2 regions of the Paraburkholderia graminis genome follow, and region 2 is predicted to be linked to the other one. Evidence: predicted binding sites of a transcription regulator. Region 2 holds the regulator's gene; the other holds the start of a gene.
The links. Region 2 encodes LexA, which represses DNA repair genes until DNA is damaged. Its sites were predicted from a motif close to ACTGTATNNNNATACAGT; they were not measured.
Positions count from the first base shown of each region.

Region 1 (15,424 bases), 1.6 Mb from region 2:
AGCGGCACCTTCAGCGACACGGCCTTCGACGCCGCGATCACGCCTTCCGCGATCACGTCGCAGCGCATGATGCCGCCGAAGATGTTGACCAGAATCGCGGTCAGGTTCGGGTTCTTCAGCATGATCTTGAACGCTTCCGTGACCTTCTCCGTCGTGGCGCCACCGCCCACGTCGAGGAAGTTCGCCGGTTCGCCGCCGAACAGCTTGATGGTGTCCATCGTCGCCATTGCGAGGCCCGCGCCGTTCACCAGACAGCCGATGTTGCCGTCGAGCGAGATGTACGCGAGGTCGAACTTCGACGCTTCGACTTCAGCCGGATCTTCTTCGTCCAGATCGCGATACGCGACGATTTCCGGATGACGGAACAGTGCGTTCGAATCGAAGTTGAACTTGGCGTCGAGTGCGATGACCTTGCCGTCGCCCGTCAGGATCAGCGGGTTGATTTCGGCGAGCGATGCGTCGGTTTCCCAGAACGCCTTGTAGAGGCCTTGCAGGATCGCGCGTGCTTGCGGGATCGACGCGTCGGGCACGCCGATCTTCTTCGCGAGGTCGTCTGCTTCGGCGTCCTTCAGGCCGGTCGACGGATCGACGGCAACCTTGTGGATCAGCTCGGGCGTCTTTTCCGCGACTTCCTCGACGTCCATGCCGCCTTCGCTCGACGCCATCACGACGATCTTCTGCGAAACACGATCGATCACGAGGCCGACATACAGTTCCTTCTTGATGTCCGCGCCTTCCTCGATCAACAGACGGTTCACCTTCTGGCCTTCCGGACCAGTCTGGTGTGTGACGAGCTGCATGCCGAGGATCTGGTTCGAGTACTCACGAACCTGATCCAGCGACTTGGCAACCTTCACGCCGCCACCCTTGCCACGGCCACCCGCATGGATCTGAGCCTTCACGACCCACACCGGGCCGCCGAGCTCTTCCGCGGCCTTGACCGCATCATCCACCGAGAAGACCGGCTTGCCGCGCGGTACCGCGACGCCGAATTTCCGCAGGATTTCCTTACCCTGGTACTCGTGAATCTTCATGCGTGATTCCCTTCAGTCTGAGAGTTGGATTAAACATCGCTTCCGCTACCGTCCAACATGCCGGGCGCATTGCCCCTGCCTTCGTGGCGGGCCGCCCCGTTGTCTGGCGATGCCGGGCGGTCTGCTGGGCGTGGCGCATGGCCATACCAGCGCGGGTAAAACTGCTGCACTGCCTCCCCGTCGAAACGCAGCGCGTGGCAGCGTCCCAACTGGAATGGCGGTTTTTCGTTTAGACGTTCGGCGGTGCCGTCGGTCGACTCGCTTTCTGAACTTGCACTCGCGCCTGGCGTGCTGTCACCGGTGTTCCATACGTCGCCGGCGAACGCCTGGATCGCTGCGGTCGGCAGGATCGCGCACAGCTCGGTGAGATGCGTGCAACCCGCCGTGCCGGCCAGCAAACGGGCAGCATCGCGACGGAAGTTGTGGAACAGATTGAGCCCGATGAGGGCACGATAGGCGGGATTGCTGGCTTGGCAGAGCCCAGGATAGGGCACCCAGTCGGACGACGCTTCGGCGTCGACGACATTGAGCTTGCGATCGATGGTGATGCGAAGCCAGAGTTCATGGATCGGTTGACCATTGGGCCGGACGCCCGACGCAAGGACCACGTCGCGTGGCTTTTCGTCGGTCAAGCACGCTTCCACATCCCACAGGCCATCGGCTCGTTCATAAGCTTCCGCCCGGATTGCGCGACGATGGCGCAATTGACGGGGCACTGACGAGGAAAGCGGCATGCGGAAAGGAAAGGCCGAATTGGAAAACGCGTGAATTTTAGCATACTGGGTATTCGGGACAGCCCGGAATGCGGCGGGGACGGCCTGCTGGCCGGTTATGGGTGGGGTTATGGCTGGAGTTGGTGGTGGGAAGGTTGGGTTGAAGCGTTAGTGCGGGTGATGCGGTTGGTGGGACTTGTGGTGCTTGTCCTGCTTCTGGCGCTTCGCGGCACTTTCCGCCGTTTCGCGTCATTTCGCGCCCTTCACCGTTATTCACCGCTCCATTCTTCGTCGATACCTTTGAGGATTTTGCCGATCGTCGCGCCAGAAAAGCCGCGTGACGCGAGAAAGCGCGCCTGCTTCGCGCGCTCAGTCGCGGTCTCCGGAAGCTGACCGAACTTCTTGCGCCATACGGCCTGGGCGCGCGCCAGTTCCGTTTCGCGTAATTGAGCGCTCGCTTCGTCGACGAGCGTGCGATCCACCGCGTGCTGCTTCAATTCGCCAACGATGCGGCTCGCACCCAGTCGCGACGAACGACGATGAATCAGGCTTTCGGCGAAGCGGGAATCGGATAGCCAGTTTTCGGCTTCGAGCGTGTCGAGCAGCGTCTCAAGCGAATCGCTTTCTTCGACGAATGGCTTCAGCTTGCGTGCAAGTTCGCTGCGGCTGTACTCGCGGCGCGATAGGTAGCCGAGCGCGCGTCCTTTGAGCGAACGTGCTGGGCGTTGGGATTTTTTTGCTTCGCTTGGGGCGGGATCTGCGTCGCCGGGTGTTTGGTCTGAGGCAGATGTGCTGCGTGAGGTGCCTGACCCATGCGAACGAAGCGAGCTGCGTGAGTTGTTACGCGAGTTGCGTGAGCCGCGCGACTCACTCGAGCGCGTGTAGGTAGGCTCAGCGGACTGGTCGGGCTGGCTTGAAGACAGCGCGCGCCGCGGGCCACGGCCTGCGGCGCGATCGTGTGCGTCGAACGGTTCAGACGGATCGAACGATTCAGGCCGATCGAACGGATTAAAGCGATCCGATGTTTCGGATAGATCCGCATGCGCCGAACGTTCGGGCGAATCGCTCCCGTCATTACGCGGGCCGCCCACGTTGCGTCCAGAATTGGACAATGGCCGGCCCTTGCGTATCACGTAGTGGTTACTCTTCGTCCGCGACTTCTGCGCCTGCGCCGGTCACTGCCTCGGCCATTGCATTCACACCCAGCGATTCGCGGATGCGGTTTTCGATCTCACGAGCAATGTCCGGATTTTCGCGCAGGAATTCACGCGCATTGTCCTTGCCCTGGCCGATACGCTCACCGCTATAGCTGTACCACGCGCCGGCCTTGTCGACGATTTTGGCCTGCACGCCCAGGTCGATAATTTCGCCCTGACGCGAAATACCCTCGCCGTACAGAATGTCGAAGATCGCCTCGCGGAACGGTGGCGAAACCTTGTTCTTGACCACCTTGACGCGCGTTTCATTGCCGATCACTTCGTCGTTCTTCTTGATCGAGCCAATGCGGCGAATGTCCAGACGCACCGACGCATAGAACTTGAGCGCATTACCGCCGGTGGTGGTTTCCGGATTGCCGAACATCACGCCGATCTTCATGCGGATCTGGTTGATGAAGATCACGAGGCAGTTAGTACGCTTGATCGTGCCCGTGAGCTTGCGCAGCGCTTGCGACATAAGACGCGCTTGCAGACCCGGCAGCGAGTCGCCCATTTCGCCTTCGATTTCAGCCTTCGGCACGAGCGCCGCGACCGAGTCGATCACGATCATGTCGATCGAGCCCGAGCGCACCAGTGCGTCGGCGATTTCCAGCGCCTGCTCGCCCGTGTCCGGCTGCGACACCAGCAGGTCGTTCACGTTCACGCCGAGCTTGCCCGCGTATTGAATGTCCAGCGCGTGTTCCGCGTCGATAAACGCTGCCGTGCCGCCGATCTTCTGCATTTCCGCGATGACTTGCAGCGTCAGCGTGGTCTTACCCGACGACTCCGGACCATAGATTTCGACCACGCGGCCACGCGGCAAACCGCCGACGCCCAGCGCGATGTCGAGGCCGAGCGATCCGGTGGAAACGACCTGGATGTCTTCGACTACCTCACCTGCGCCGAGCCGCATGACCGACCCTTTGCCGAACTGCTTTTCGATCTGCGCGAGGGCGGCAGCGAGTGCCTTGCTCTTTTCAGCAGTCAGTCCAGCCGAGCCTTTCTTGCTTTCTTCCATGAATCGTCCTTTGCTATGATGAACGGCGTCTGAGGCAGATGTGTCGTCCAGTTTTGAAGGACAGCACACGAAACTCAGACACTGTATAAAAAAACAGTGGTTTTGGCAAGCGTGATTCTGATGCGAACGCGCATTTTTACTGTCGCGCCGCCCAACCACCCACAATGATTCGGAGACCGCTGTGCGCCGCGGGGACACCCGAGGTGCCGGCCAAGGCCCTGAGCTGGCGCATCATGCGAATTCTGATTGCCGAAGACGACAGCATACTCGCGGACGGCCTGGTTCGATCACTCCGCCAATCGGCCTATGCCGTGGATCACGTGAAGAGCGGCGTCGAGGCCGACACCGCGCTGTCGATGCAAAGTTTCGATCTGCTGATTCTCGATCTCGGCCTGCCGCGCATGTCCGGGCTCGAAGTGCTGCGCCGCCTGCGCGCGCGCAATTCGAACCTGCCGGTGCTGATTCTGACCGCCGCGGACAGCGTCGACGAGCGCGTCAAGGGCCTCGACCTCGGCGCCGACGACTACATGGCCAAACCGTTTGCCCTCAACGAACTCGAAGCGCGTGTACGCGCGCTCACGCGGCGCGGCGCGGGCGGCGGTCCGACGATCGTGCGGCACGGTTCGCTGGGCTTCGATCAGGTGGGCCGGATCGCCTATATCAACGATCAGGTGATCGACCTGTCCGCGCGCGAACTGGGTCTTCTCGAAGTGCTGCTGCAACGGATCGGCCGGCTGGTTTCGAAGGAACAGCTCGTCGACCATCTTTGCGAATGGGGCGAGGAAGTCAGCAACAACGCAATCGAGGTCTATGTGCACCGGCTGCGCAAGAAAATCGAGCCGAGCGGCGTGCGCATCATCACCGTGCGAGGGCTCGGCTACTGCCTCGAGAAAGCGGTCGCGCCCGCGAATGCCAGTGCGAATGCGGCGGCAACCACACCCGCCGAGCCCGAACCGGCACCATCGCCGTCAACGCCGGCCGGCGGAATGCCGGCGAGTCACCACTACAAATAGAGCACATCATGTCCGCACGCGCAGATCGCGCGACGGCCCGCGCGGCGGACCTCGACGAGGCGCGCGACGAGCGCTACGCCAATCCGTTCGCCCCGCCCGACGAAACCGAAGCCGCCGCCGAGGCGCGCCCCCGCTCGCTATTCGGCGAAATTCTCGACTGGATGCTCGCGCCTTTGCTGCTGCTCTGGCCGATGAGCCTGGCCGTCACTTATCTGGTCGCCAAGTCGATCGCGAACGGGCCGTTCGACCGCGCGCTGGAAACCGACGCCTACGTGCTCGCTCGGCAGATTCATCCGGTCAACGGCGTGGCCGAACTGACGCTGCCCGATTCCACGCGCGACTTTTTGCGGACGGACAACGTCGACAGTGTTTTCTATCAGGTGCTCGGCACGCGGGGCGAGCTGGTGGCGGGCGAGCGCGACATGCCGCTGCCGCACGAAGACGACCGGCCGCAACCGGGCCTTGTCGCTTTCCGGGACGACATGCTGCGCGGCAACGACATCCGCGTGGCCTATACGACGGTCGAATTCCCGCAGACGCCCGGCGCGGAGCCGGTGCTCGTGCAGGTCGCCGAGACGCTCGACAAACGCAGCCAGCTCGCCAACGACATCATCAAAGGCGTGATCCTGCCGCAGTTCGTGATCCTGCCGCTCGCGATCCTGCTCGTGTGGTTCGGCCTTTCGCGCGGCCTCGCGCCGCTGCACGCGCTGCAGGCGCACATCCGCGCGCGTCGGCCCGACGATCTGTCGCCGCTCGAGGCGCGTCGCGCGCCGCCGGAGATCGAGCCGCTCGTCACGTCGTTCAATGATCTGCTGACGCGCCTCGAGCAGAACATGGAATTGCAAAAGCGCTTTATCGCCGACGCCGCGCATCAGATGAAAACGCCGCTCGCCGGCCTGCGCACTCAGGCCGAGCTGGCGCTGCGGCAAGACGCGTCGGCGGAAGTGCATCGCTCGCTCGAGCAGATCGCGACAAGCTCCGAGCACGCGGCGCGGCTCGTCACGCAACTGCTTGCGCTCGCGCGCGCCGAAAACCGCATGTCCGGACAGATCTTCACGCCGGTGGAAGTGACGGAAGTCGCGCGCAATGCCGTGCGCGACTGGGTGCAGGCCGCGCTCGCCAAGCAGATGGATTTGGGCTACGAGGCGCCGGAAGAACCCGTCGAGGTCGACGGCAATCCGGTCATGCTGCGCGAGATGTTGTCGAACCTGATCGACAACGCGATCCGCTACACGCCGGCGGGCGGCCGCATCACCGTAAGAGTGAGGCGCGACGCCGCCGCGCGGCTCGTGCATCTCGAAGTGGAAGACACTGGCATCGGCATTCCAGCCGCCGAACGTTCGCGGGTCGTCGAGCGCTTTTACCGGATTCTCGGCCGCGAAGGCGACGGCAGCGGCCTAGGGCTTGCGATCGTCCGCGAGATCGCGACGATGCACGGCGGCGAGCTGACGATCGACGACAACGTCTATCAATCCGCGCCGCGGCTCGCGGGAACGCTGGTGCGTGTCAGTTTGCATGTGCTCGAGCGGGGCAGGACTTACCCTAACGCGGGCTGACAGCCATAAGCCGCCAAAGCCAAGTTGTCCGGCGTTCACAGCATATTGCACGGCGTTGAACCAGAATTGACCTATTTTCACGAACCTTCGTCGCGGGTTAGCAAGCCGCCGGCGCAACCATTCACGTCAGTAGGCCGTAAGTTTTCACTCCAATAATCGGTTGCACGGAACGCCGCGGGCCGGCGCACCGCGTGCATATCAATATTGGAGACGACATATGGCTACCGTAGGCGGACACATTTCGCCCGTGCCCATGACGCGCGATGAGAAGCGGGTGATCTTCGCATCGTCGCTAGGTACGGTTTTCGAGTGGTACGACTTTTATCTGGCCGGCTCGCTGGCTGCCTTCATCAGCAAGAGCTTTTTCTCCGGCGTCAATCCGACTGCCGGCTTCATTTTCACGCTGCTCAGCTTCGCCGCGGGTTTCGCGGTCCGGCCGTTCGGCGCGGTGGTGTTCGGGCGGCTCGGCGATATGGTCGGCCGCAAGTACACGTTCCTCGTCACGATCGTGATCATGGGCGTGTCGACGTTCCTCGTCGGCTTCTTGCCCGGCTATGCGGCGATCGGCATCGCATCGCCGGTCATCTTCATCGCGATGCGGATGCTGCAGGGCCTGGCGCTCGGCGGCGAGTACGGCGGCGCCGCGACCTACGTGGCGGAACATGCGCCGCCGGGACGCCGCGGCTTCTACACTGCCTGGATTCAGACGACGGCCACGCTCGGCCTCTTCCTCTCGTTGCTCGTGATTCTCGGCGTGCGTACGGCGATGGGCGAAGACGCGTTCGGCGCATGGGGCTGGCGCATTCCGTTCATCGCGTCGATCGTGCTGCTGGCCATTTCGGTGTGGATTCGCCTGCAACTGCATGAATCGCCGGTGTTCGAGCGCATCAAGGCCGAAGGCAAGACGTCGAAGGCGCCGCTTACCGAAGCGTTCGGCCAGTGGAAGAACCTGAAGATCGTGATTCTCGCGCTGATCGGCCTGACGGCCGGCCAGGCCGTGGTGTGGTACACGGGCCAGTTCTACAGCCTGTTCTTCCTGACGCAGACGCTGAAGGTCGACGGCGCGACGGCCAACATCATGATCGCCATCGCGCTGCTGATCGGCACGCCGTTCTTCCTGTTCTTCGGCTCGCTGTCGGACCGCATCGGCCGCAAGCCGATCATCATGGCCGGGCTGCTGATCGCCGCGCTGACGTACTTCCCGCTCTTCAAGGCGCTCACGCACTATGTGAACCCGGCGCTGGAAACGGCTACGGCCAAGGCGCCGATCGTCGTGATCGCGAATCCCGACGAATGCTCGTTCCAGTTCAACCCGGTCGGCACGTCGAAGTTCACGAGTTCCTGCGACATCGCGAAGAGCGCGCTTTCGAAGGCCGGCCTGAACTACGAGAACGTCGCGGCGCCGGCGGGCACGGCGGCGCAGATCAAGGTCGGCGATACGGTGGTGAACACGTATGACGGCAAGGCCGCGGACGCCAAGGATCAGGGCAAGACGTTCGACAAGACGCTCGCCACGACGCTGAAGTCCGCGGGCTATCCGCCGAAGGCCGACTCGTCGCAGATCAACTGGCCGATGAGCGTGGTGATCCTGACGATCCTCGTGATCTACGTGACGATGGTCTACGGACCGATCGCGGCGATGCTGGTGGAGATGTTCCCGACGCGTATCCGCTATACGTCGATGTCGCTGCCGTATCACATCGGCAATGGCTGGTTCGGCGGCTTCCTGCCGGCCACCGCGTTCGCGATCGTCGCGGCGAAGGGCAACATCTACTCGGGCTTGTGGTATCCGATCGTGATCGCGCTCATCACGTTTGTGATCGGCATGCTGTTCGTCCGCGAAACGAAAGACTCGGACATTTACGCGAAGGATTGACCGGGATCCGCCGCCCCGCAGGCCCGCGCTTGGGGGCTCATGAGGCGGCAGTTTAAAAAGTTGCGCGCCGGGGGTTGACAGCCCTCGGCGCTATCCCCATAATCTCGCTTCTTTCGGCGAATTAGCTCAGTTGGTTAGAGCGACGGAATCATAATCCGCAGGTCCGGGGTTCGAGTCCCTGATTCGCCACCAGTTGCAAGAAAAAGCCGCTGACCCACAAGGTCCAGCGGCTTTTTCGTTTCTGGCTGTCTATTTTTCATTCAGGCACCGACACTCGCAACTTCAAGGAGGATTGTTGATGACGTTCCGCACCGCCGCGCGCGCCGTGGCCATCGCATCGATCGCGCTTTGGGGCGCCGCTTCCGTGACCGTGGCTCAGGCGCAAACTCCGACCGACAACCAGTGGCGCGCAAGCCAGACCACGTTGTCGACGCTTCTGCAGAACGGCTACAGGATCGTCGCCGTCGTCAATACGCCTCGCGCCGACGGCGGCCCGGCCGATACGATCTTCGTGCAGCGCGATCAGAGCGCCTTCAAATGCATCGATTCGCAAGCCTCCGAGGCGAGCAAGAAAGCGCCGGGCTGTTATGAACTGGCGCCGTCGTCGGGCGCGGCCACGACGGGTCCGGAAGCCAAGTAAGCGAGCCGCCGGGAGCCGGCGCGATCACGCCTCGATGCGCCCGCGCGTCACGCCGAGCAGCCCCGCCATCGCGTCGCGCGCGGCGGCGGCATCACGTTCGCGAATCGCCTCGAACACGGCCGTATGTTCCGCGAGCGACGCATTGAAAACCTCCGCGCGCTTCGCATTCAGCCGAAGCTGCGCCTCGAGCGTACGTTCGATCAGTGTGCCGAGCGGAATCAGCAATTCGTTGCTGCACGCGATCAGCACGCTCAGGTGAAACTGCAGATCCGCCCTTACCCATTCGTCGACATTGCGCGCCGCGGCCATCGCCGCGTGAGCGGCGGCCAGCGCGCCGAACGTGTCGTCCGCATGCGAAGCCGCCGCGAGACCGGCGGCATACGGCTCGATCATCTCGCGCATTTCCTGCAGCTTGAGCGCGAATTGCATCGGCTCGGCGACGCGCGAATACCAGTCGAGCACATCGACATCGAGCAGATTCCACGCGTGCCTCGGGCGCACACGCGTGCCCACGCGCGGCCGCGATTCGATCAGCCCTTTCGACGTCAGCGTGCGCAGCGCCTCGCGCAACACCGTGCGGCTCACCCCCAAAGTGCCCATTAACTCCGCCTCGCGCGGCAGGATCGATTCGGGCGCGTAGTCGCCACGCAAAATCGCCGTGCCCAGCAAATGCGCGACGCGCCCATGCAGATCGTGCTGAATAGCTTTCTCCCGGCGGCGGCGCCGCTCAATATGTGGCGAATAGTACTATTAATAGTACTTTAGCGCGATTGTGCGGTAGCATGGAAACCCTCGAATATTTCGCAATGAGTGGAGACGCACGCCATGAAAATCACCAAGCTCGAAACCTTCATCGTTCCGCCGCGCTGGTGCTTCCTCAAGATCGAGACGGATGAAGGCATCGTCGGCTGGGGCGAGCCGGTGGTCGAGGGCCGCGCGCATACGGTCGCCGCCGCCGTCGAAGAACTGTCGGACTATCTGATCGGCAAAGACCCGCTTCTGATCGAAGACCACTGGCAGGTCATGTACCGCGCGGGCTTTTATCGCGGCGGTCCGATCACGATGAGCGCGATCGCCGGCGTCGATCAGGCGCTGTGGGACATCAAGGGCAAGCATCATGGCGTGCCGATTCACGCGCTGCTCGGCGGCCAGGTGCGCGACAGGATCAAGGTGTATTCGTGGATCGGCGGCGACCGTCCGAGCGACGTTGCGAACAACGCGCGCGCCGTGGTCGAGCGCGGCTTCAAGGCCGTGAAGATGAACGGCTCGGAAGAACTGCAGATCATCGACACCTTCGACAAGGTGCAAGGCGTCATCAACAACGTGGCCGCGGTGCGCGAGGCGGTGGGACCGGACATTGGCATCGGCGTGGATTTCCACGGCCGCGTGCACAAGCCGATGGCCAAAGTGCTCGCGAAAGAGCTCGACCCGTACAAGCTGCTCTTCATCGAAGAGCCGGTGCTGTCGGAAAACGCGGAGGCGCTGCGCGACATCGTCAACCAGACCAACACGCCGATCGCATTGGGCGAGCGTCTGTACTCGCGCTGGGACTTCAAGCACATTTTGTCGGGCGGCTACGTCGACATCATCCAGCCGGACGCGTCGCACGCGGGCGGGATTACGGAGTGCCGCAAGATCGCGTCGATGGCGGAAGCCTACGACGTCGCGCTCGCGCTGCACTGCCCGCTCGGTCCGATCGCGCTCGCCACCTGCCTGCAGATCGACGCGGTGAGCTACAACGCGTTCATCCAGGAACAGAGCCTCGGCATTCACTACAACCAGGGCAATGACCTGCTCGACTACATCAGGAACCCGGAAGTCTTCAAATACGAAGACGGCTTCGTGTCGATTCCGCAAGGTCCGGGTCTCGGTATCGAGGTGAACGAAGAGAAGGTGCGCGAGATGGCGAAGGTCGGGCATCGCTGGCGCAATCCGGTCTGGCGTCACGCGGACGGCAGCGTCGCGGAGTGGTGAGCGGAGCTTTGCTGACTGAGCCGGTTTGCTGACTAACTGACTAACTGACTAGCGCCGCCTGCGGGCGGCGTTCTCTTTTGTGCGTCGACAGCCGGGCGATTCGCGCGACGCAGCCACACGTTACGGCGACGTGACGCGCGGCCGTCTCAGTAACGTAACGTCCGGGACCGAAGTGGCTCCAGCGGCGCTCTCAAGACGCTCGCGCCGCTTGCCTCCGCACCCCGCAAAGCCCCGTCGACAAAGGCGCTCGCGCCCTTTGTTCGGCATCAGACAGTCACATGGCGTGGTCCTTGCTCAAATGCACTCGACAACAAAATGCATCGGGGGCTTCATGGGCGAATTCATTCCGGACTATCTGCTGCGCGAACAGGCGGCCGTCGGCGCGCTCGCGCTGTTCGGCGTGCTGCGCATCATCGGCGCGGCCATCGCGTATGAACGCGGCTGGCGCATCGCGGCGCTCGAAAAATGGTTCATCGCCGCCGCCGTCATCTATTGCATTCCGCAGCTTTTCGACGTGCTGGCGCATGTCTACGGCGCGCACGCGGCCGCAGCCGAACTCGAAGGAAAAGCGGCAGGCTGCGCGATCGCGCTCTTTAGCGCGCCGATCGTCGGGCATCGGCTGGGCCTCGAATGAATCGATCGGGCGGCCACATGCTGAACATGCTATCGACGCGCATCGCCAGAACGGCCCGGCTCGCCAGGCCGGCATACGGCGTCGGCGATGTGCTGAGGCTGAAATCGGGCGGATCGCCGATGACCGTCACATGGAGCGGTCCGGTGCTGTTCGCGTCAGGGAACTGGCTGATCTGCCAATGGTTCACCGATACGGGGGAACTGATGCAGGAGATGTTTCCCGAGGCAACGCTGGAGCCGGCGCAAGTGGAGAGGCGGTTGCCGGCTGCTGGGCAGTAGCGGATTGCCGGGTACTAGCGGATTCGCTCGCTGAGATGAGCGGCCGTGTCTACTGCGCCGCGCGTCAAAACTGCGCGGCGTTTTTTACGCGACGCGTGCGGACCGCGCGTCGCCTGAGGTGACGCGGCAAGGCGCACCGCCGCTTGTCTACGCGACGCGTGCGAACTACGCGTCGCCCGAGGTGACGCGGCAAGGCGCACAGTCACCGCCGCCTTGCCCCATCCAAACCCACCCGACCACCAACCTCACCCAAGCGCCGCAAACGCCGGCACGCTATGCGACAGCACGGCGGCCGCGACAAAAACGCCGATCAGCGCAAGCGCTTCCAGGTAAAGCACGTTGACGAAGGTATGCGCGTCCATCGTCGATGCCGTGCGGCGCAAGCGCGGCAGCGCGAGGAAGCGGTTCAGTCCGCCAAGCACCAGCGCCAGTCCGACGAGCGTGAGCTTGAGAATCAGCACATGGCCCCACGAGCTCGACTCGATCGCCAGCAACGACCCGCCCGAACCCCGCACCGCATTGAAGATGCCGGACAGGATGACAAACCCGACCGCGACCAGCGACACATTCGACACCTGCGTCGCCGTGCGGATCAGCACGCCGCGCGCCGTCGACGCGCCCAGCGCCGGCAACGCGACAAGTCCGGCCGTGATCGCGAGGCCGCCCCAGACGGTCGTCACGAGCACATGCAGCGTTTGCATCGCGATGGCCGCCGACGCGAGGCCGGCGTCCGCTGCATGTCCGAGCGACGCCTTGCCCGCCGCGATGACGATCACCGCGAGCCACAGCAGCGCATTGCGCAGCATGCCGCCGTGACTCGTCATGGCCGTGCCGAGCAAAATCAGCGCGCCGGCGAAGGCAACGCTCCAGCCATAGCCGACATGCGTTTGCGAAAGCACGGTCGGCACCATGCCGAACGCGGCGGGCAATGCCACGCCGCTCATCGACGCCGCCTGATACAGCAGCCAGCCGAGATCCGCGAGCACCAGCACGACGCTCGCCGTCAGCAACGACCGTTGCGCGCGCAACCACGCGGGTTGCGCGGGCGAGATCTTCGCCTTGGCATCGTCCGCCAGCCACGCGCCGAGCAACGCCGAACCGACGGCAAACGCAAACGCGACATTCATGAGCGCGGCCATTGCGACCTGCCCGATCCACAGTCCGTCGATGCTCATTTGACAGTGAACGCAAAGTCGCCTTGCGTGCGATGACCGTCGGTTGCAACCGCGGTCCAATGCACCGCGTAGTGGCCCGCGACCAACTGCGGCAGCGGCAGATGCATGACGCGCGCATCCTGTTTATCGACTTGCGACGCAGCCGATGCGGCCGGCTTGCCGTTGGCATCGGCGAGCGCGATCTTGCTGAACGCCGGCTCGAGCGGCTCCGTAAAGTGCAGCGTGACCTCGGCGGGTGCGGCGACTTCGGCGTTGGCAGCCGGCTCGCTGGAAACGAGATGCGCATGCGCGAATGCCGTGGACGTCAGCAAGAGCGCCGCGGCGCCGAACGCGAATGAAAGCCGCGCCGGACGAATAAGATGGATTAGCTTCATGTAAGGCCGATAGCGGTGAACAGGAAAACGGCAGTGGCCGGCAAGGCTGGAGCGGAATGCAGCAGACCGCTCGCGCCGCGCGAACAGATCGAACGCGCAGCCCGGCGCGCCCGGAAGTGTACGCTTCGATGGTCCGCGTGCGCGTGGGTTCAACATCGCGCGCAAAAGTTCGCCGGGTACAGGGCTTGCAACCGTGGACCACGCAGTAAAAAGTCGAGAAGGCGTGCATGAACATGCTCGGGCGCGGCAATGCGCGTCAAACTGTCGCACGCCTGTGACATCCGCAAGCGTCGCGCGTGCGGCAAATAGTCATCATCACCCTTCGATGATAGAATGCTGCGTCGCCGCAGCGCCGGCTGCCCTTCACACCGAGCCGCTCGAAGTTCGGTCAGGTCCCCGATTTTGATGGAGTTACGCGTGTCTTCAAGACGCATTTTCCGCCCGTTGCTTGCCCTTCTGCTGATCGGCTCCGCGGGTGTCTATAGCGCTGCGAAAGCGCAGACTCAACCGAAGGCCCCCGATACGATGGAAGCGCGCGTGCAAGGTTGCACGGCCTGCCACGGCACACACGGTCAAGGCACGGACAACGACTACTTCCCGCGCCTCGCGGGCAAGCCGGCCGACTATCTGTACAACCAGTTGCAGAATTTCCGCGAAGGGCGCCGCAAGTATCCGCCCATGAACTACCTCGTCACGTATCTCTCCGACGACTATCTGCATCAGATCGCCACGTACTTCTCGAAGCAGCGCCCGCCGTATCCGGCGCCGGCCAAGCCGACGGTTTCGTCCACCACGCTCGCGCGCGGCCAGCAGATCGTGCTGAACGGCGACGCGTCGAAGCAGATTCCGGCTTGCGCGGCTTGCCACGGCAAGAGCCTGACCGGCATGGAGCCGGCCATTCCGGGTCTGGTCGGTCTGCACTCCGATTACATCAGCGCGCAGCTCGGCGCATGGCGTTCGGGCACGCGCCACGCAATCGCACCTGATTGCATGCACACCATCGCCACGCGTCTCACCGACGAAGACGTCAACGCGGTCGCTGCGTGGCTTTCCACGCAACAGGCTCCACAAAACCCCGTGCCGGCTCCGGCCCGCTCGATGAAGACTCCGCTTGCCTGCGGCAGCGAACCGCAATAAGGCACCGGGAGAGACACTCAAATGAAACGCAAGTCTTTGTTCGCCCTCTCGGCAGTTGTCGTTGTCGCGGCTGCTGCACTCGTCCCCGTCCTGTGGTCGGGCGGCGACAATCTGCATAACGGCTCGGCCGTGGCGGCAACGCCGGCCGACCAGGCCGCGCTCGTCAAGAAGGGCGAGTACCTCGCCCGCGCCGGCGACTGTATCGCCTGCCACACGGTGCGCGGCGGCAAGCAATTCGCGGGCGGTCTGCCCATGGCCACGCCGTTCGGCACGATGTTCACGCCGAACATCACGCCTGACGACCAGTACGGCATCGGCAAGTGGACGCAGGACGACTTCTATCGCGCCATGCACACGGGCCGCTCGAAAGACGGCAGCCTGCTCTATCCGGGCTTCCCGTTCACGAGCTACACGAAGGTCACGCGCGCCGACTCGGACGCGATCTACGCGTATCTGCGTTCGGTGCCGCCGGTTGCCGTGCCGAGCCGTCCGCACGAACTCAAGTTCCCGTTCAACCAGCGCAACATGCTGATCGGCTGGCGCACGCTGTTCTTCCGTGAAGGCGAGTACAAGCCGGACCCGACCAAGTCGGTCGAGTGGAACCGCGGCGCCTATCTGATAGAAGGTCTCGGCCATTGCGGCATGTGCCACACGTCGATCAACGCAATGGGCGGCCCGGTCAGCTCGGCGGCCTTTGCCGGCGGTCTGATCCCGCTGCAGAACTGGTACGCGCCGTCGCTCACGTCGAACAAGGAAGCGGGTCTCGGCGACTGGGAAACGAAAGACATCGCCGATCTGCTGAAAAC
Region 1 is NZ_CP024934.1:3,338,930-3,354,353, forward strand. It holds gene sucC (ADP-forming succinate--CoA ligase subunit beta) at 1-1,034, opposite strand, end outside; gene CUJ91_RS14895 (DUF2889 domain-containing protein) at 1,064-1,768, opposite strand; gene recX (recombination regulator RecX) at 2,017-2,880, opposite strand; gene recA (recombinase RecA) at 2,888-3,961, opposite strand; gene CUJ91_RS14910 (response regulator transcription factor) at 4,195-4,974, shown strand; gene CUJ91_RS14915 (sensor histidine kinase) at 4,983-6,530, shown strand; gene CUJ91_RS14920 (MFS transporter) at 6,748-8,406, shown strand; tRNA gene CUJ91_RS14925 (tRNA-Met) at 8,522-8,598, shown strand; gene CUJ91_RS14930 (hypothetical protein) at 8,705-9,046, shown strand; gene CUJ91_RS14935 (FadR/GntR family transcriptional regulator) at 9,071-9,778, opposite strand; gene dgoD (galactonate dehydratase) at 9,872-11,020, shown strand; gene CUJ91_RS14945 (hypothetical protein) at 11,352-11,654, shown strand; gene CUJ91_RS14950 (YodC family protein) at 11,672-11,932, shown strand; gene CUJ91_RS14955 (CopD family protein) at 12,178-13,107, opposite strand; gene copC (copper homeostasis periplasmic binding protein CopC) at 13,104-13,481, opposite strand; gene CUJ91_RS14965 (c-type cytochrome) at 13,887-14,618, shown strand; gene CUJ91_RS14970 (c-type cytochrome) at 14,640-15,424, shown strand, end outside.
Region 1: the regulator LexA is predicted to act here: its motif matches at 4,042-4,059, upstream of recA (recombinase RecA).

Region 2 (15,424 bases):
GGTCGAGCCTGCCGCGTTGGTCGTCGTTGGCGTCGCCGATGCCGCCGTTCCGCTCGCGCCCAGCGCCAGCAGCGCGGCGGCTGCGCTTAGCGCGGCCAGAGTGCTTCGCTTCATCGCCTTCTCCTTTTGCGTTCCTCGCGTCTGCTCGGGTTGCATGGGTTTTCCCGGTAGACCGGCGTCGCCCGCGAAAATTCACGCGCGAGCCATTCGCTCGTGACGATGCGCCAATGCGCCTCCATTCGCTCTCGAAACTTGCTACGATAAATTCAGTCACGTCGACGGAGACCGCCATGTCGAAGTCATTGAGTCCCGAAGCAATCGAAGCGTTGCGGCGCCTGAACGAAGTGGGCGTCGGCCAGCCGGCGCCGAAATTCCCGCAGTCCGTCACCGCGCAGTTGCTGGCGAGCGGACTCGTCGCCGAATCGAGCGGCGACGAAGTCGAAATCACCTGCAACGGCAGGCAGTACCTTTCCGGCGATTGCGACTGAGCGAACCGACGGGCGACGTTTGCGCGACCTTGTTCGAACGAGCCGCAAGCGGGTTGGCAAGGGCAGGTTGCAGCGCACCGCGCTGCCGCCGGTGCCGGCGCGTTCGCGCGCGATAAACGGCGATTGGAACCGCAGTGAAGGGGGAAGTGAAGATGGAGCCGACGGGCCTCGACATGGGCGATTACAAGGAGCGCTATCAGGACTACGACATCGAAGTCGCGGTCGAACAGGTGCTCACCGGCGTCAAGGCGCATTTCCGCGTGCTGCGCGAGAGCGCGGTGGTGGTCGACTGGCGGCTCGTGCATATCGACAGTCTTTGGCCCACCGAGCACGCCGCCGCCGAGGCCGGCTTTCGCGCGGCGCGCGACGTGATCGACGCGGGGCTCGCGGCTTGATTGCGGCGGCGCGTGAAATCGGCAACGTATTCGACTATGCTTGGCGGCTCATTCCGACTCGCTGAGCCTCGTCATGCATCTTGCGCCTGCTGTGCCGATCATCCGCATCTTCTCCGAGGACAAAGCCCGCGAGTTCTACGTGGATTTCCTGGGCTTTAGCGTCGATTGGGAACACCGTTTCGGCGACAACTTCCCGTTGTATGCGCAAGTGCGGCGCTCCGATCTGGTTCTACACCTCAGCGAACATCATGGCGACGCGACGCCCGGCTCGACGATTTTCGTGCCGGTACGGGAGATTGACGCGCTGCATTCCGAGCTCGATGCGAAGGACTATAAGTACGCGAAGCCGGGTGTCGACGCGCTGCCGTGGGGCAAAGTGCTGGAAGTCGCCGATCCGTTTGGCAATCGCATCCGCTTTTGTGAGGCGCCGGAAGAAGGGGCGGCGTAACGCGCGGTGGGTGGCGATTCATTCCCGTAAACGAAACTGGGCGCCGCACCGGAATCCGATGCAGCGCCCAGTTCGCATGCTGCCACCTGGGCAGCAGGGGCAGGAGGGTCGACGGCGAGTGCTTAGTGGCCGAAGAACACCGATTGCGGACCGGAAACCGGTTCGCGGGTGCCCGATTGCGACGACACGTTGTTCACGCCGCCGTAAGCGGTCGAGCCGGCGTTAGCACGTTCGGCCGCGACGGTTTGCGCGTTCTGGCCTTGTTGCGAAGCCGGTGCGCCGACGGACGGGCGATAGAACGGTGCCGGGCCGTAGCCGCTTGCGAAAGCCGGTGCAGCGACGGAAGCGGAAACAGCGACGAGCAAGGCAGCGATAAATTTGGTCTTCATGATGTACCTCCAGGATTTCGATTTTCAGGATGGCGTGGCAGGAAGCCGTGGGCTGTGTCTGCTACGTCGATGGAATGCAGTGTATACCCCTACTATCGAAAATTTGTGCCGATAATCTGAAATTACTATTCTCGCTGCTGAAATAATCCGTCAGAGCCGCGCCGCATATGGCTTAGCAGTGGTTCGACCCTGCTTTCCGCGGCTTTCCTGTGCGTTGGCCGGAGTCCAAATACCTGATCTTGCAAGGGTTTATCGGGCAGTCGAGGGGCACCGACGCCGGCCGCTTCCCGCGTTGCGGTAAAATTGCGGTTTCGATTCAAGTCGTTACCGCCCATGTCTTCAGCTCGTCCCGCCAGTCCGCGCCGCGTCAGCGTCGCCCCCATGATGGACTGGACCGATCGCCACTGCCGGTCGCTTCATCGCATGATTTCGCGCCATACGTGGCTGTACACGGAAATGGTGACGACCGGCGCGCTGCTGCACGGCGATGTGCCGCGCCATCTGGCGTTTACGCCCGACGAAGCGCCCGTCGCATTGCAACTCGGCGGCAGCGAGCCGGACGATCTCGCGCGCTCGGCGAAGCTCGGCGAGCACTGGGGCTACGACGAAATCAACCTGAATTGCGGCTGCCCGTCTGAGCGCGTGCAGCGCGGCGCATTCGGCGCGTGTCTGATGAACGAGCCGCAACTCGTGGCGGACTGTGTGAAGGCGATGCGCGACGTGGTGTCGGTGCCGGTCACGGTCAAGCACCGGATCGGCGTGGATGCCGTCGAGGAATACGGCTTCGTGCGCGACTTTGTCGGCACGATCGCAGAGGCCGGCTGCGATGTTTTCATCGTGCATGCGCGCAACGCGATTCTCAAAGGTCTGAGCCCGAAAGAGAATCGCGAAATTCCGCCGCTCAAGTACGAATACGCCTATCAGTTGAAGCGCGACTTCCCGCACCTGGAGATCATCATCAACGGCGGAATCCGGACGCTCGACGAAGTGGAGACGCACCTTCAACACGTCGATGGCGTGATGCTCGGGCGCGAGGCCTATCACAACCCGTATCTGCTGGCTGACGTCGACGCGCGCTTCTATGGTTCGACGCAGGCGCCGCTCACGCGCGAGCAGGTGGAAGCGCAATTGATCGAGTATTGCGCGGCCGAGATGGCGCGCGGCACGTATCTCGGCGCGATCACGCGTCATGCGCTCGGCCTCTATCGCGGCGAGGCGGGGGCGCGCGGCTGGCGGCGCGTTCTGTCGGACAGCAAACGGCTCGCGGCACGCGACCTCGCGATCTTCGACGAGGCGAGACAGCATCTGCGTGAGCCTGTCGAGATTTTTGAATAAAGGGCTAGGCAAACGCCGTTTGTGTTCGTATAATCTCGTTTCTTCGTTGGTGACCCGGGTTTTTTAGTTGTTTCCGGCGAGTCAAAGCAGATGTCAGTGGTGGCTGTAGCTCAGTTGGTAGAGTCCAGGATTGTGATTCCTGTTGTCGTGGGTTCGAGCCCCATCAGCCACCCCAAAGAATTCAGCGGTATCAAGCAGTTGGAAGTTTCGGAATTAAGCCCGCACACCGTTGCGGGCTTTTTTTCGTTCTGCGCACTTACGCAGTCGACATAAGCCGGCTAGAGAGACCGGGGAATAAAACGATTTCGACGTTAGGGGTGCAGCCGCTCGTTAATTTGGTCGAGTACTACGACTATTAGATTGGCGATGGCAACGGGAGCCCAAGCAAAACCCGGCGTTTGACGCCTACTGCAAGATGTCGCCAGACCGAAGAACGAGACCGAATGCAATCTTGTCGGCACGGCAGATCTCGGCGATGTGAGCCATCAGCGGATTGATGTGCTCGTCGTAGCCATGATCTGCGCATTGCATCAATGACGCCAACCTGCGGTTGGTAAAAAGCGGCGGTGATGTAACACTCTTCATCCTGAAAACCAGCGGGTCGGCACCATCGGTCGGATTGCTTGAAGAACGTCCGGAAGGCGGTGCCCGACTTTGACGAAAGGCTTCTCGAGAAAATGCCATGAAGCAGCACCGACAGCGATAGCCACAGCAATTGAGAAAAGCTGATTTTGCTGCAGGCTAATGTCAGGAAATAAAGCAGTGATCGTTTGCTGTATCGGCCATCCATAAACGTAAACCCCGTATGAATAGTCTCCGGGAAGTTTAAGCGCTTTGATGGGCCTCAGTGTCATCAGCCATAGCGGCGTCAGCAGGAAGGCAGCATAGAACGCGTATTCAAACACTGGTCCGTCTCGAAGCAGCCATGCAAGGAGATAGGTACCGAGGACCACTCGCGCGTCGATGCGGATTTTTTCCTTGAAGAGTGCCAGCAAGACGCCAAATGAAAAGAACGCCGGTAGGCGTCCAGCATCATTGTTGTTGGGCAAGCCAAAGATTGAGATGCTGTCTGGTCGATACAAAAACCAAACGATCACTGCACCGCAAGCAAATGCCGCAACGACCTTCAATCGCAATAAACCACACATGGCAAGCGCCAGTAACGCTGCATACATGAGGAGCTCATAGCAGATTGTCCAAAGCGAGCCATTCGCATCCTGGTATGCATTATTCTGGAACACGCCCGGCATCACGTAACCCATATAGGGTTGCTTGAAAATGTGGATGTACATCCAGGTGTTCCCGAAATATTGGCCTAAAGGTAGCGAGGTCAACATGGGGCCGATGACGAGCATGCAAATGGAGCCGCTCACGATGAGCGCCGGGAAAATGCGGAATACTCGGGCGACGGCGAACTTCACTGGCGACGGCTGGCGAAGCCAGCTAGACGTGACGAGAATCCCACTGAGGAAGAAGAAAAACTTGACCGCAAGCGAGCCGGAGTAGTCGAAACCCAAAAGCGCTCCGATTGGCTCATGCTCGCCCTCGCGAGGAGACAGCCCGAAAGCGTGCCCCCATATCACCGCCAGGGCGGCGATCAAACGAAACAGATCCGCGTTGTTATTTTCACGCCGGAGAGCATCATCGAGTGTCATTGATAAGTGCTCCTGTCACTTGCTCGCCGACAACGTCGCGTGCATATTGTTGAGCCCGGACTGGAGGCGGTATGCGACAAGCTGAGCGATGATCTGATGGCCAAGGTCATTAGGATGGATCGGGTCCGCTGTGCGCTCCATGGGATCGAATTTCCCGGCCTTCTCCAAAGGCATGATGGCCTCTCGCAGGGCGATCATTGGCACGCCGAGTTCCCGACCGATTGGGATCTGGTTGTCTTCCGCGCTTGACCACTTACGATCCATCGTGAAAAGCATCAGTACGGCTGGATGATTGGGCGCAGCCAGGATGCGCTGCACGACTCGCTTGTAGCTCGCTCTCATCTCTGGAGTGATGGCATCGTTATTTGCCCACTCGGTAATTACGAAGTCTGGCTTGTATCTCAGTAGGTCTTTCTGCAGGCGCTTGTCGCCGTATTCGGAATTCGTCTGGCCGATCCCGGCATTGACAAGCCTCATCCTGCTTTTCGGAAAGGTCGCTCGCCACCAGCCGAACACGCGGCCCACATAGTTTTTTTCCTGACTCGTCGCCCATGCACCTTGCGTGATTGAGCCGCCGATCGCGGCAATGGTTATCGGTTTACCCGCCCGGGCTTTCTCGAAAACTTTCCAAAGGCGCGAATCGTCTCCGTATTGGATAACCGACCGGTTCAGTGCGGCTGGGTCGACGACGCAGGATTGAGGCAGCTTCGGATCTGTGATGTAACACTCGGGTCCCGCTGCATGGGCGCAGGTGCACGCGAGAAAGCATGCAACAGAAATTATTTTTATCACGTTGTAAGAAAGTGTAATAACCCGGACCGGGATAGTACACTTATTAGTCGACGCACGCCTAATGCATCGCCGACTGTAGTCGCTACGCGACCAATTCGGCCAACACTTGATGCCCCGGGTCGTTGCATGGCGAGGACCGGATGCCTTCTTCATACAGGGTGCTTCGCGTATGCTTTGAGACCGATAGCCGAGGTCGAACACAAACGGGTAATCCCTTCCGCCATCGCACATCGCCAGCAGCCGTTGCGCTGCCTGACGGCGTTAATGCGCGGGCAAGTAGACACCGCGCCGCATTTCTCGGACAGGAGAAAGAACTAGCGTTTGTATTTCTGGTTTTTGTTCATCATCGAGCCGACGCTTTGCGGCGATTGCGTCGGCTCGATTTTGACTGCATCGCGCTTGCCTATGCGAGTTAGCGATTTTCCAAGTTCGATAAAGGGCCGTTCGATTGCCGCAAATGTGATCGATGCAGCGACACACAAAACTGCTGCGCAGATCAGTAGCGCTGTCCAATAATGCGTCGGCGAGAAAAGCGCCCAGGCTTTGAATGGCGCATGCCAGAAAAGAAGCGTCAGTGGGATGCCTTGCAACAGGTAGATTCCATAGCTGATGTGCCCCATGCGCTGCGCGGGCCGCAGCAAAAGCAGGCCGAACAGGTCGGCGCCGCTGCAAATCAGGTAAAAGGCAATCCCAATCAGGGCGATCTGGATCACGCCCGCGTGTGTCCTGGCGAACGAGAACATTATCGCTAATGCGGTAAGCGCCATGATCGACATCCAGTTAGCGCTGAGCCGCGGCTTGATGCCCTCGTGCAACAGCGATGCGGTCAAGATGCCACAAAAAAACGCGGCAGGAAGGCACCACAGGTCAGACTGCGTTGTGAGAATCAGGGCGAACGACGCGGCCAGACCGACGACCGCAAAAGTCAGGTGCATTCTCAGCTGAATAAATATTGCAGTGATGATCAGTGAGAAGTAAAACCACCATTCATATTTGATACTCCATGTGACTCCCATCAGGATGAATATAGTCCACGGGAATCCATTAATCGGTTTCATATCGTCGTTCAGGCCGAGCGCGAACCACCGGCCCAGATTCGAGACCATTGAATCCAACGGTTCTCGCAGTTCAAAGCCGGTTCGCCAGAATACGATGAGAGTCATTGCCAGAATGGAAAAGACGTAAAGCGGGCCGATCCTGAAAAGACGACCGATATAAAGTCCTTTCCAGTCCGGTCGACCGTCACGCTTCAATAGGCGCGTCCAGAACAGGTAGGCTGTGATCATGAAAAAGAGCATCACCGCGACGCCGCCAAGCGGTCTGTAGAAAAGGGAGTCGCTCGCGATCCATTGGCCATTCGCCTGGTAGTTATAGCTGATCAGGCCGTGGTAGATCATGACGGACAGAGCCAGGAATCCGCGCAAGCCGTCGATGGTGACGACTCTCCCGGAGTCTCCACCGACAGTGTCCACAAACCTGAATATGGGCAGCGCAAACAGGCAGCACAACGCCGCCATGACGACAAAGTACGGCGCGATGTTGTAGAGGCCCATGTCCCATATCTTTCTTAGGATCGGTGCGGACGAGTCTACATGAATTGGTAAGGATTTCAGCGGCTCGAGCGCAGGCATGGCGCGGCCGCCCGGTCCGGCTTCTTGCAGAAATTACGATTGAGTTCGGGTCGTTTGCGAGCCCCGTAGCGACCCGAAGAATTTCAGCGGTAAGCTTCAGTAGGCATTTGCAAGCGGCGTCGTGAGAAACCACAACGCCGCTTTTGTTCTACCGCACGGATCGCGGCAACCATCGTCGCATGAGCTGCGAGCCTCAATGACTCCGTCCGCCATGCCCGCCGCCACCACTCCACGAGCTGCCGCCGCGCGATCCACCATAACCGCCGCCATGCCCGCCGCCACCGCCGTGGCCGCCATGCCAATCACCGCCGCGCCAGTGCCCGCCGCCGCCGTGGTAGCAGCAGGAGCCACCCCAGCCGCCCCAGATCCCGACCGTGCCGTATACCGGCGCATACGGTGCGTATGGCGCGCCGTACGCATAACCATAGTCGGGGTAATACGGCTGCGCGTAGCCGTAGTCATAGCCGGGCGCGACCGCGCATCCGCTCACGCCCGCTGCAATCGCCAGCCATGCCATCGATGCAAAGAGTCTGCTCACGATCGTCTCCCGTCCCCATACGTCCTCACTAAAGAGTCAGAAAGATCGCGCGTCCGGGAGTTCAGCCGTATTTGTGTCGTCGCGTTACAGCGCGGCCCACGCCTTTAGCGTTTGCGCAAAGGCTCGATCAGCGACGACAAACCGTTGTGATCGATCTCATGCATCAACGCAAGCAGCCGTCCGATCTCGCCGGGCGGAAAGCCCTGACTCGCGAACCAGTTGAGGTAGTGGCCAGGCAGGTCGGCGATCAGGCGGCCCTTGTACTTGCCGTAGGGCATGACGCGCGTGACCAGCAACTCGAGGTGTTCGGGATTCATCGTGATTCGATCGACGCAAGGAAGGTTGAGCGCGGCGCATCTTCAGACGCCCGCGACGACGGCATTTTAGCTGTGCTGCAGGCATCGCGCGGGCGTGGTAACGTCAGCGGTTTATGTTCATACAACCGATAGGACAGGTTCAATGGAATACCGCAGACTCGGCGATTCGGATGTACAGGTCAGCCTGATCGGGCTCGGCACGATGACGTGGGGCGAGCAGAACACCGAGCAGGAGGCGCACGCGCAGATCGACTACGCGCTCGATCACGGCGTCAACCTGATCGATACCGCGGAGATGTATCCGGTGCCGCCGCGCGCGGAAACGCAAGGCTCCACCGAGCGCTTTATCGGCACCTGGCTCGCGCAGCATCGCAGCGCACGCGAGAAGATCGTGCTGGCCACCAAGATCGCCGGACCCGCGCGTCAGCCGCACAATCCGCGTCATATCCGCGGCGAAACCAATCAGTTCGACCGCAAGAATCTCACCGAGGCGCTCAACGACAGCCTTAAGCGCCTGCAAACCGATTACGTCGATCTGTACCAGTTGCATTGGCCCGACCGCAACACGATGACGTTCGGCCGCCCGGCCTATCCGTGGGTCGACGACGAATACACGGTGCCTATCGAGGAAACGCTCTCCGTGCTCGCCGATTTCGTCAAGGCGGGCAAGGTGCGCCATGTCGGCGTCTCCAACGAAACGCCGTGGGGCGTCGCGCAGTTCCTGCGCGCGTCGGAGAAGCTCGGCTTGCCGCGCATCGTCAGTATTCAGAATCCGTACAGTCTGCTTAATCGCACTTACGAAGTCGGGCTCTCCGAGTACGCGCATCGCGACAACATCGGCTTGCTCGCGTATTCGCCGCTCGCGTTCGGCTGGCTGTCGGGCAAGTATGAAGGCGGCGCGCGTCCGGCAGGCGCGCGCATTTCGCTGTTCGAGCGCTTCCAGCGCTACAGCAAGCCGCAAGCGGTTCAGGCCACCACGCGCTACGTCGAGCTGGCGAAGCGGCATGGCCTCTCGCCCGCGCAGTTCGCGCTCGCGTTCGTGAACAGCCGGCCGTTCGTGACGAGCAATCTGATCGGCGCGACATCGCTCGATCAGTTGAAGGAGAACATTGCGAGCGTCGACGTCAAGCTCTCGCAAGACGTGCTCGATGAAATCGACGCGTTGCATCAGTTGCAGCCGAACCCCGCGCCCTGAGTTCGCACGGACATGCAACGAAAGGCAAATGTGCCTGCCTGTCGGCAAATCACGACCTAAACTGTGGTGAGCAGTACGGGCTTGTCCTTCTTATCCGGCACGTCGTAAGTTAACGGCGCGCGCGAATAATGCGACTCGGCCCGTGAATCGGCAGCCGCGGCGGTTGTTCCGCCGCGCTGCACAAAACACAGCACCAGGACCAGGACATCGAATGGCTCAACAAAAAACAAACCCAAAACTCGAGCAGGCGCTGACGCGCGGGGATCTTGCAATCCGTCAGGCGAATTCGGCGCGGGCGACTGCGTTGCTGCGCGCGCTGGCCAAGATGATCGTCGAGGCGTCGGCGACCATCGGCGTAGAGGCGTTCACGCTGATCCCGGACGGCGACAAGATTTACGATCCCGCCGACGGCCTGTGGCCGCAAGAGCTGCAAATCTCGCTCGACGGTCCCGTGGAAGACGCCGATCCCGACGAGATCCGCACCGTGCGCCTGATCGCCGACGACCCCGGCACCGTGTTTCGCGTGGAGTGGCAGCGTGCCGACGGCAAGATCGGCCGGCATGAAGGCGGCCCGTTCGCGACGGTCGCGTTTATCTCGGACGTCGACATTCCGTGGACCGACGACGAGGACTGAGTCCGCGGCATCGCCATCATCGTCATGCACGTTCATTCGCGGGCGCCGGCTCCTTTGGAGGAACGCGCGCGAAGCCGTCCGCTACTTCATCATCCTGCGCCGGAACAGCACCGCCGACACAACAAAGCCGCCTACCGCATAAACCGTCAGCACGACGACATGCGATAACGCGTTATCGAGCGGGCGCGCCAGCATCGCCGGGCGGAGCAGATCGACGGCGTGTGCCAAAGGCAGTACTTGCGCCGCACCGCGCGCCGCGGCGGGCAACTGCGAGATCGGGAAGAACACGCCCGAAAGCAGCAGCATCGGCGTCAACACCAGCGTCTGATAAAACATGAAAAAGTCATACGACGGGGCGAGCGCGGTCACCACCATCGCGACACTCGCGAACGCCAGTCCCGTCAGTACGATGACGGGCAGCGCCAGCAGCATCGACGGAAAACTGGCGTAGCCGAGCGCGCCCGCCACCAGCATGATGGCCACGCCCGAGAGCACCGACTTGCTGGCCGCCCAGATCACTTCGCCGAGCACGATGTCGCCGAGCGTCAACGGCGTGTGCATGATCGCTTCCCACGTGCGCTGTACGTGCATGCGCGAGAAGCCGGAATACATCGACTCGAAGCTCGCCGACATCATCACGCTCGACGCGACCGTGCCCGCGGCGAGGAACGCGATATACGACACGCCATCCACGCGGCCGACCATCAATCCGAGGCCGAAGCCGAGGCCGAACAGGTAGATCATCGGATCGGCGAGATTGCCGAACATCGACGCGAGCGCGAGCTTTTTCCACACGAGGTAGTTGCGGCGCCACACGGCGATCCAGTTGACCGCGTTGGCGGGCAGTGCGGCGAGCAGCGCCTGGCTCGGCGGCCTCGCTTCGTTGCTTCGGTAGGTGCGTGCATCCATTGCGTGTCTCGTGCGGGGTTTGGTGCCGTGATTCTCTAGTGTCTCTTTCGGTATCTCGTGCGGTATCGACGAAAGTCAGTCCTGCATCTCGCGGCCCGTGAGCCGCAGGAACACATCCTCCAGATTCGCCGGACGATGCAGATAGCGCAGATCCGCGCGCTGCTTGAGCCGCGCGTGCACCGGCGCCGCGTCGTTCACATAACAGAAAAGCGTCTCGCCGCTGATTTCCGTGCGCTGCGCGAGCGGCGCGAGTTCGTCGCGCAACGCGAGCGGATCGGGGCCGAAAATCTCGATCACGTCGCAGCCGATTTCCGATTCGATCAGCGCCCTCGGCGCACCTTCCGCGATCTTGCGTCCTTCTTCGATCACGCACAGCCGGTCGCATAACCGCTCGGCTTCCTCCATGAAATGCGTGGTCAGCAGGATCGTCTTGCCGCGCGCGAGCAGCGAGCGCAGACGCTCCCAGATCAGATGCCGCGCCTGCGGGTCGAGGCCGGTGGTCGGCTCGTCCATGATCAGCACGTCGGGATCGTTGACGAGCGCCCGCGCGAGCGTCAGGCGCCGCTTCATGCCGCCCGACAGCTCGCTCACGCGCGCGTCGGCCTTGCTTTCCAGACGCGCGAATTCGAGCAGCGACGGCACCATTGCGCGGCATTGCGCGCCGCTCAGGCCAAAGTAGCGGCCGAAGACCAGCAGGTTCTCGCGGACGGTGAAGTCCGGGTCGAGGTTATCGAACTGCGGCACGACGCCGACGCGTGCCCGCGCTACGCGCGCGCGGCCTGGAATCGGCTCGCCGCACAGATGGATCGCGCCGGCGTCCGGCGCGGCGATGCCGAGCAGCATGCGCAGCGTGGTCGTCTTGCCCGCGCCGTTTGGTCCGAGCAGGCCAAAACATTCGCCGGTGTCGACGTGAAACGACAGTCCGTCGACTACCTTCTTTTCGCCGTAGCTTTTTTCAACCTGATCGAACTGGATGGCGGTATCGGGCATGAATGAGATCGACGTCATGGAAAAGGCGCGAATGGCCGGGAAGGCTGCTCATTCTAGGCCATCGGCTGCGAACGGGTGGCCGCTGCGGCGCGCGGTCGGAGCCGCTTCTTGCACCGCCGCATGAACGCCGCCGACGCTGTCGCAACGGCGCGAAGCTCGCATGCACAGGGCAGGGGCATGCACGAGTCGCACTTAGCGTTTTCCATCCCTTGCAAGCTGAATTGCGGCGCACCATGATTAACTCAGACCGCGCTTTTGCGGAAAGGGGAAATACCATGGCGAGCTACCAGAAAATCCTGTTGTGCTACGACGGCTCGCGTGAAGGCCGCAAAGCGCTGCGCTGCGGCGCCGATCTTGCGCTGGACCTCAAAGCGGAAACGCATCTGCTCTCGGTCGTGGACATGCGCTCGAGCATCGCGCAAAGCGCGGGCCTGCTGACCGACGTCGCGTGCGGCAGCTTCGAAAAGACCGCGCGGGACATCCTGCAAGAAGGCGTGGACTGGCTGACGGAGCGCGGCGTGCGGGCTCAAGGGCACTTTGCGTTCGGCCATCCGATCGACGAGATCGCCAATCTGGCCAATGAACTGCATGTCGACCTCGTAGTGGTCGGCCACCGCTGCCGCACCGGCTTGTCCCGATGGTGGATGGGCGCGGGCAACACGCCGCTGCTCGATCGCGTGTCGTGCAGTATCCTGGTGGCGTGTTCATCGGCGCAGGAGCAGCAGCAAGAGGCGGCCTGAGCACACGGCTCGCGCTTGCGACCTTCGCGGCGCGAGTGCGGCTGTCGAATTCGCGAACTTCAACGCCCAAGCGCCGCGCTCCCGCTCACTCGTTCAGATTGACCGCGGCCAGCTTCCATGTGAACAGGCCTTCGCGCAGGAAGATCGCGGAGTAACGCGCGTCGCCGGCGCCGTGCTGGTATGTAACGACGAATTCGTTGATGCCGCGATAACCGGCGGTGGTTTCCGGCGGCTGCGGCGGCGTGGCGCCATGCGCCGCGTTGCCTTCTCCACCGGAGTTGGCGCCATTGCCGGCTCTTTGATCCGCGCCGCTTTGATCCGCGCTATTAGCGCTGCCCGGCGCTGCCGGCGCAGGTCCATTTGCCGCAGCCGGATTGCTCGCAGCCGGCGGCGCGGGCGGCCGTTCGCCCGGTACGCCGCGCGGCGGCATGCCGTTGAGCAACGCGGCCACGCCGTCGGGCGTCGCATACGCATCGACTAGCGGGCCGATCAATGCGACGCCGATCATCGCGCCGATCGCGGCCAATGGGTTGCCGTTTCCGCGCGAGTCGAGCCGCCGCGTCAGCAAACCCGTCACCTGCTGCTTGAGGCTTTCGCGCAACGCCGGGAAATCGACGTACTGATTCACCGTCTGCGCGTCGCGCGCGTCGGCGGCGCGTTTGAGGTTGTTGAGCGCGATATACGGCGATGCATAGCCAAAGCCCAAGCCGGCGATTATCGCGATGACGATCAGCGCGACGACAAGCGGACGAGCACCGCGCTTCTTGCGTATTGATACTGCTGCCATGGGCCGGGATTCTCCATCAGGTGAGATCGAACGTGGACCGGCGTTGCGCCGAAACGATCCCCACTCATGATTCCCGTTCGATGCGACGAACGACGTTTCCCGCAACGCGCCCGCACACCTTACCGCACATCAGGACTCGAACACCGCGCCCTGGACGTTGGTTTCGTCGGCGATGCAACGGTCGATCATTCTGCACACCGCGTCCATGGTGCCGACCATGATGAGCCGCGACGGCCCGTGATAAACCCGCACCGGCGCGCGACGCGCCGGCTCCGCGGTGTTGAGCCCGGAATTCAGCGACACCCGCGCGAACGCCGGCAACGACGACGGCAACAAAGACGCCTGTAAGGATGACGAAGCGGCATGCGCACCGGAGCCGTTCACCGGCGAATCGAACAGCGACGCAGTGGCGGCCGTGGATGCTTCAATCAGTGAGCAGGGCACCAGCTTGCGCAGATGGCGCAAACGGCCGAACTGGCGAAACGGCAACAGGCGGGCAAGGCGTTCCATGAGGCTCTCCGGGCGATTCAACGTGTGTGCTGCGGTAGTGAGTGGCAGGCGAGGGTTGATCCGCCTGTGTACGGTGTACTGACAGGCGACCAACCCGGCAGGCGCGATCAGAACTCGCCGGGGCGAATCAGACCGACAGCAATGCCTTCCAGCGCGAAGTCCGCACTGCCTGTCTCAACGAAGATGTTTTCGTAATCGGGGTTCTCGGCGATCAGCTCGATACCGTTCGGCCGGCGCTTCAGGCGCTTGACCGTGACGTCGTCGCCGAGGCGGGCAATGATGATCTGGCCGTCTTTCGCCTCGCTTCTTTTCTGCACCGCGAGCAGATCGCCGTCGAAGATGCCCGCGTCGCGCATGGACAGGCCGCGCACCTTCAGCAGGTAGTCGGGCTTGCTCGAGAACAGCGCCGGGTCGCACGCATAGTGCTGCGCGATATGTTCCTGCGCGAGGATCGGGCTACCGGCCGCGACCCGCCCGATGAGCGGCAGCGACAGTTGCATGATGCTCGGATGCGGCAGCGTGAACTGATGCTGGGTGCCGTCCTGTCCGAAGTCCTGGCTGGGCAGCAGACGGATGCCGCGCGACGCGCCGGCGGCGAGTTCGATCACGCCCTTGCGGGCAAGCGCCCGCAAATGCTCTTCGGCCGAGTTGGCAGAGCTGAAGCCCAGCTCGGCGGCGATCTCCGCGCGGGTGGGCGGAAAGCCGGTGCGTTCGATCGCCCGGCGGATCAGATCGAAAACCTGCTGCTGTCGTGCGGTGAGTTTTGTCATGGCGCCACTGTATGTATGAACAGGTGACTGTATTTTTATACAGTATTCGGCGCAATTCAAGCTTTACTTTAAGTTCGCGCTCAAGCACCGCGCTGCAACGTCGTCAATCGACGTCAAAACATCGGTTTGCATGCCGCAACGCCTTGTCTGGCTGCCATTACCACTTTTGCGTATTAAAAAATGAGGAAACATTATTTTTAATGATGAAAGCCCTTCGATAGACTGGCCTCCAGTCGCGCTCATGTGCACGTGACCCGACGCAAAACAACACCACTCGCAGCTTTAGCGGACCAACACGCGGAGAACAGGACATGAATCATCGGAACACGGGGCGGGCACGGACTACCCATAAGGCGCGGAGCATCATCGCCGCGCTCGCATTCGGCGCGGCGGCCGCGCTCGGCGTAATTGGCACAATCGGCCAGGCGCAAGCCGCCGACAACACGCTGCTGAACGTTTCCTACGACCCGACCCGCGAGCTCTATCAGGACGTGAACCAGGCGTTCGGCAAGGAGTGGAAGGCGAAGACCGGCGAAACCATCACGTTCAAGCAGTCGCATGGCGGCTCGGGCGCGCAGGCTCGCTCGGTGCTCGACGGCCTGCAGGCCGACGTCGTGACGCTTGCGCTCGCCTACGACATCGACGCGCTCGCCAACAAGGGCTTGATCGACAAGAACTGGCAGAAGCGCCTGCCCGACAACGCATCGCCTTATACGTCGACGATCGTGTTCCTGGTGCGCAAGGGCAACCCCAAGCACATTAAGGATTGGGACGATCTGACGAAGCCGGGCGTGTCGATCGTGACGCCGAATCCGAAGACCTCGGGCGGCGCGCGCTGGAACTACCTGGCCGCGTGGGCGTACGCCGCGCATCAGCCGGGCGGCAACGACCAGAAGGCCAA
Region 2 is NZ_CP024934.1:1,739,966-1,755,389, forward strand. It holds gene CUJ91_RS07750 (hypothetical protein) at 1-114, opposite strand, end outside; gene CUJ91_RS07755 (hypothetical protein) at 291-488, shown strand; gene CUJ91_RS07760 (DUF6566 family protein) at 641-883, shown strand; gene CUJ91_RS07765 (glyoxalase superfamily protein) at 957-1,331, shown strand; gene CUJ91_RS07770 (hypothetical protein) at 1,454-1,720, opposite strand; gene dusA (tRNA dihydrouridine(20/20a) synthase DusA) at 2,054-3,055, shown strand; tRNA gene CUJ91_RS07780 (tRNA-His) at 3,155-3,230, shown strand; gene CUJ91_RS35090 (hypothetical protein) at 3,461-3,586, opposite strand; gene CUJ91_RS07785 (acyltransferase family protein) at 3,637-4,710, opposite strand; gene CUJ91_RS07790 (SGNH/GDSL hydrolase family protein) at 4,726-5,235, opposite strand; gene CUJ91_RS07795 (acyltransferase family protein) at 5,817-7,055, opposite strand; gene CUJ91_RS07800 (hypothetical protein) at 7,327-7,671, opposite strand; gene CUJ91_RS07805 (DUF3820 family protein) at 7,776-7,988, opposite strand; gene CUJ91_RS07810 (NADP(H)-dependent aldo-keto reductase) at 8,131-9,183, shown strand; gene CUJ91_RS07815 (hypothetical protein) at 9,395-9,817, shown strand; gene CUJ91_RS07820 (ABC transporter permease) at 9,899-10,726, opposite strand; gene nodI (nodulation factor ABC transporter ATP-binding protein NodI) at 10,802-11,716, opposite strand; gene CUJ91_RS07830 (universal stress protein) at 11,992-12,456, shown strand; gene CUJ91_RS07835 (DUF2939 domain-containing protein) at 12,542-13,243, opposite strand; gene CUJ91_RS07840 (hypothetical protein) at 13,373-13,753, opposite strand; gene lexA (transcriptional repressor LexA) at 13,861-14,523, opposite strand; gene CUJ91_RS07850 (sulfate ABC transporter substrate-binding protein) at 14,835-15,424, shown strand, end outside.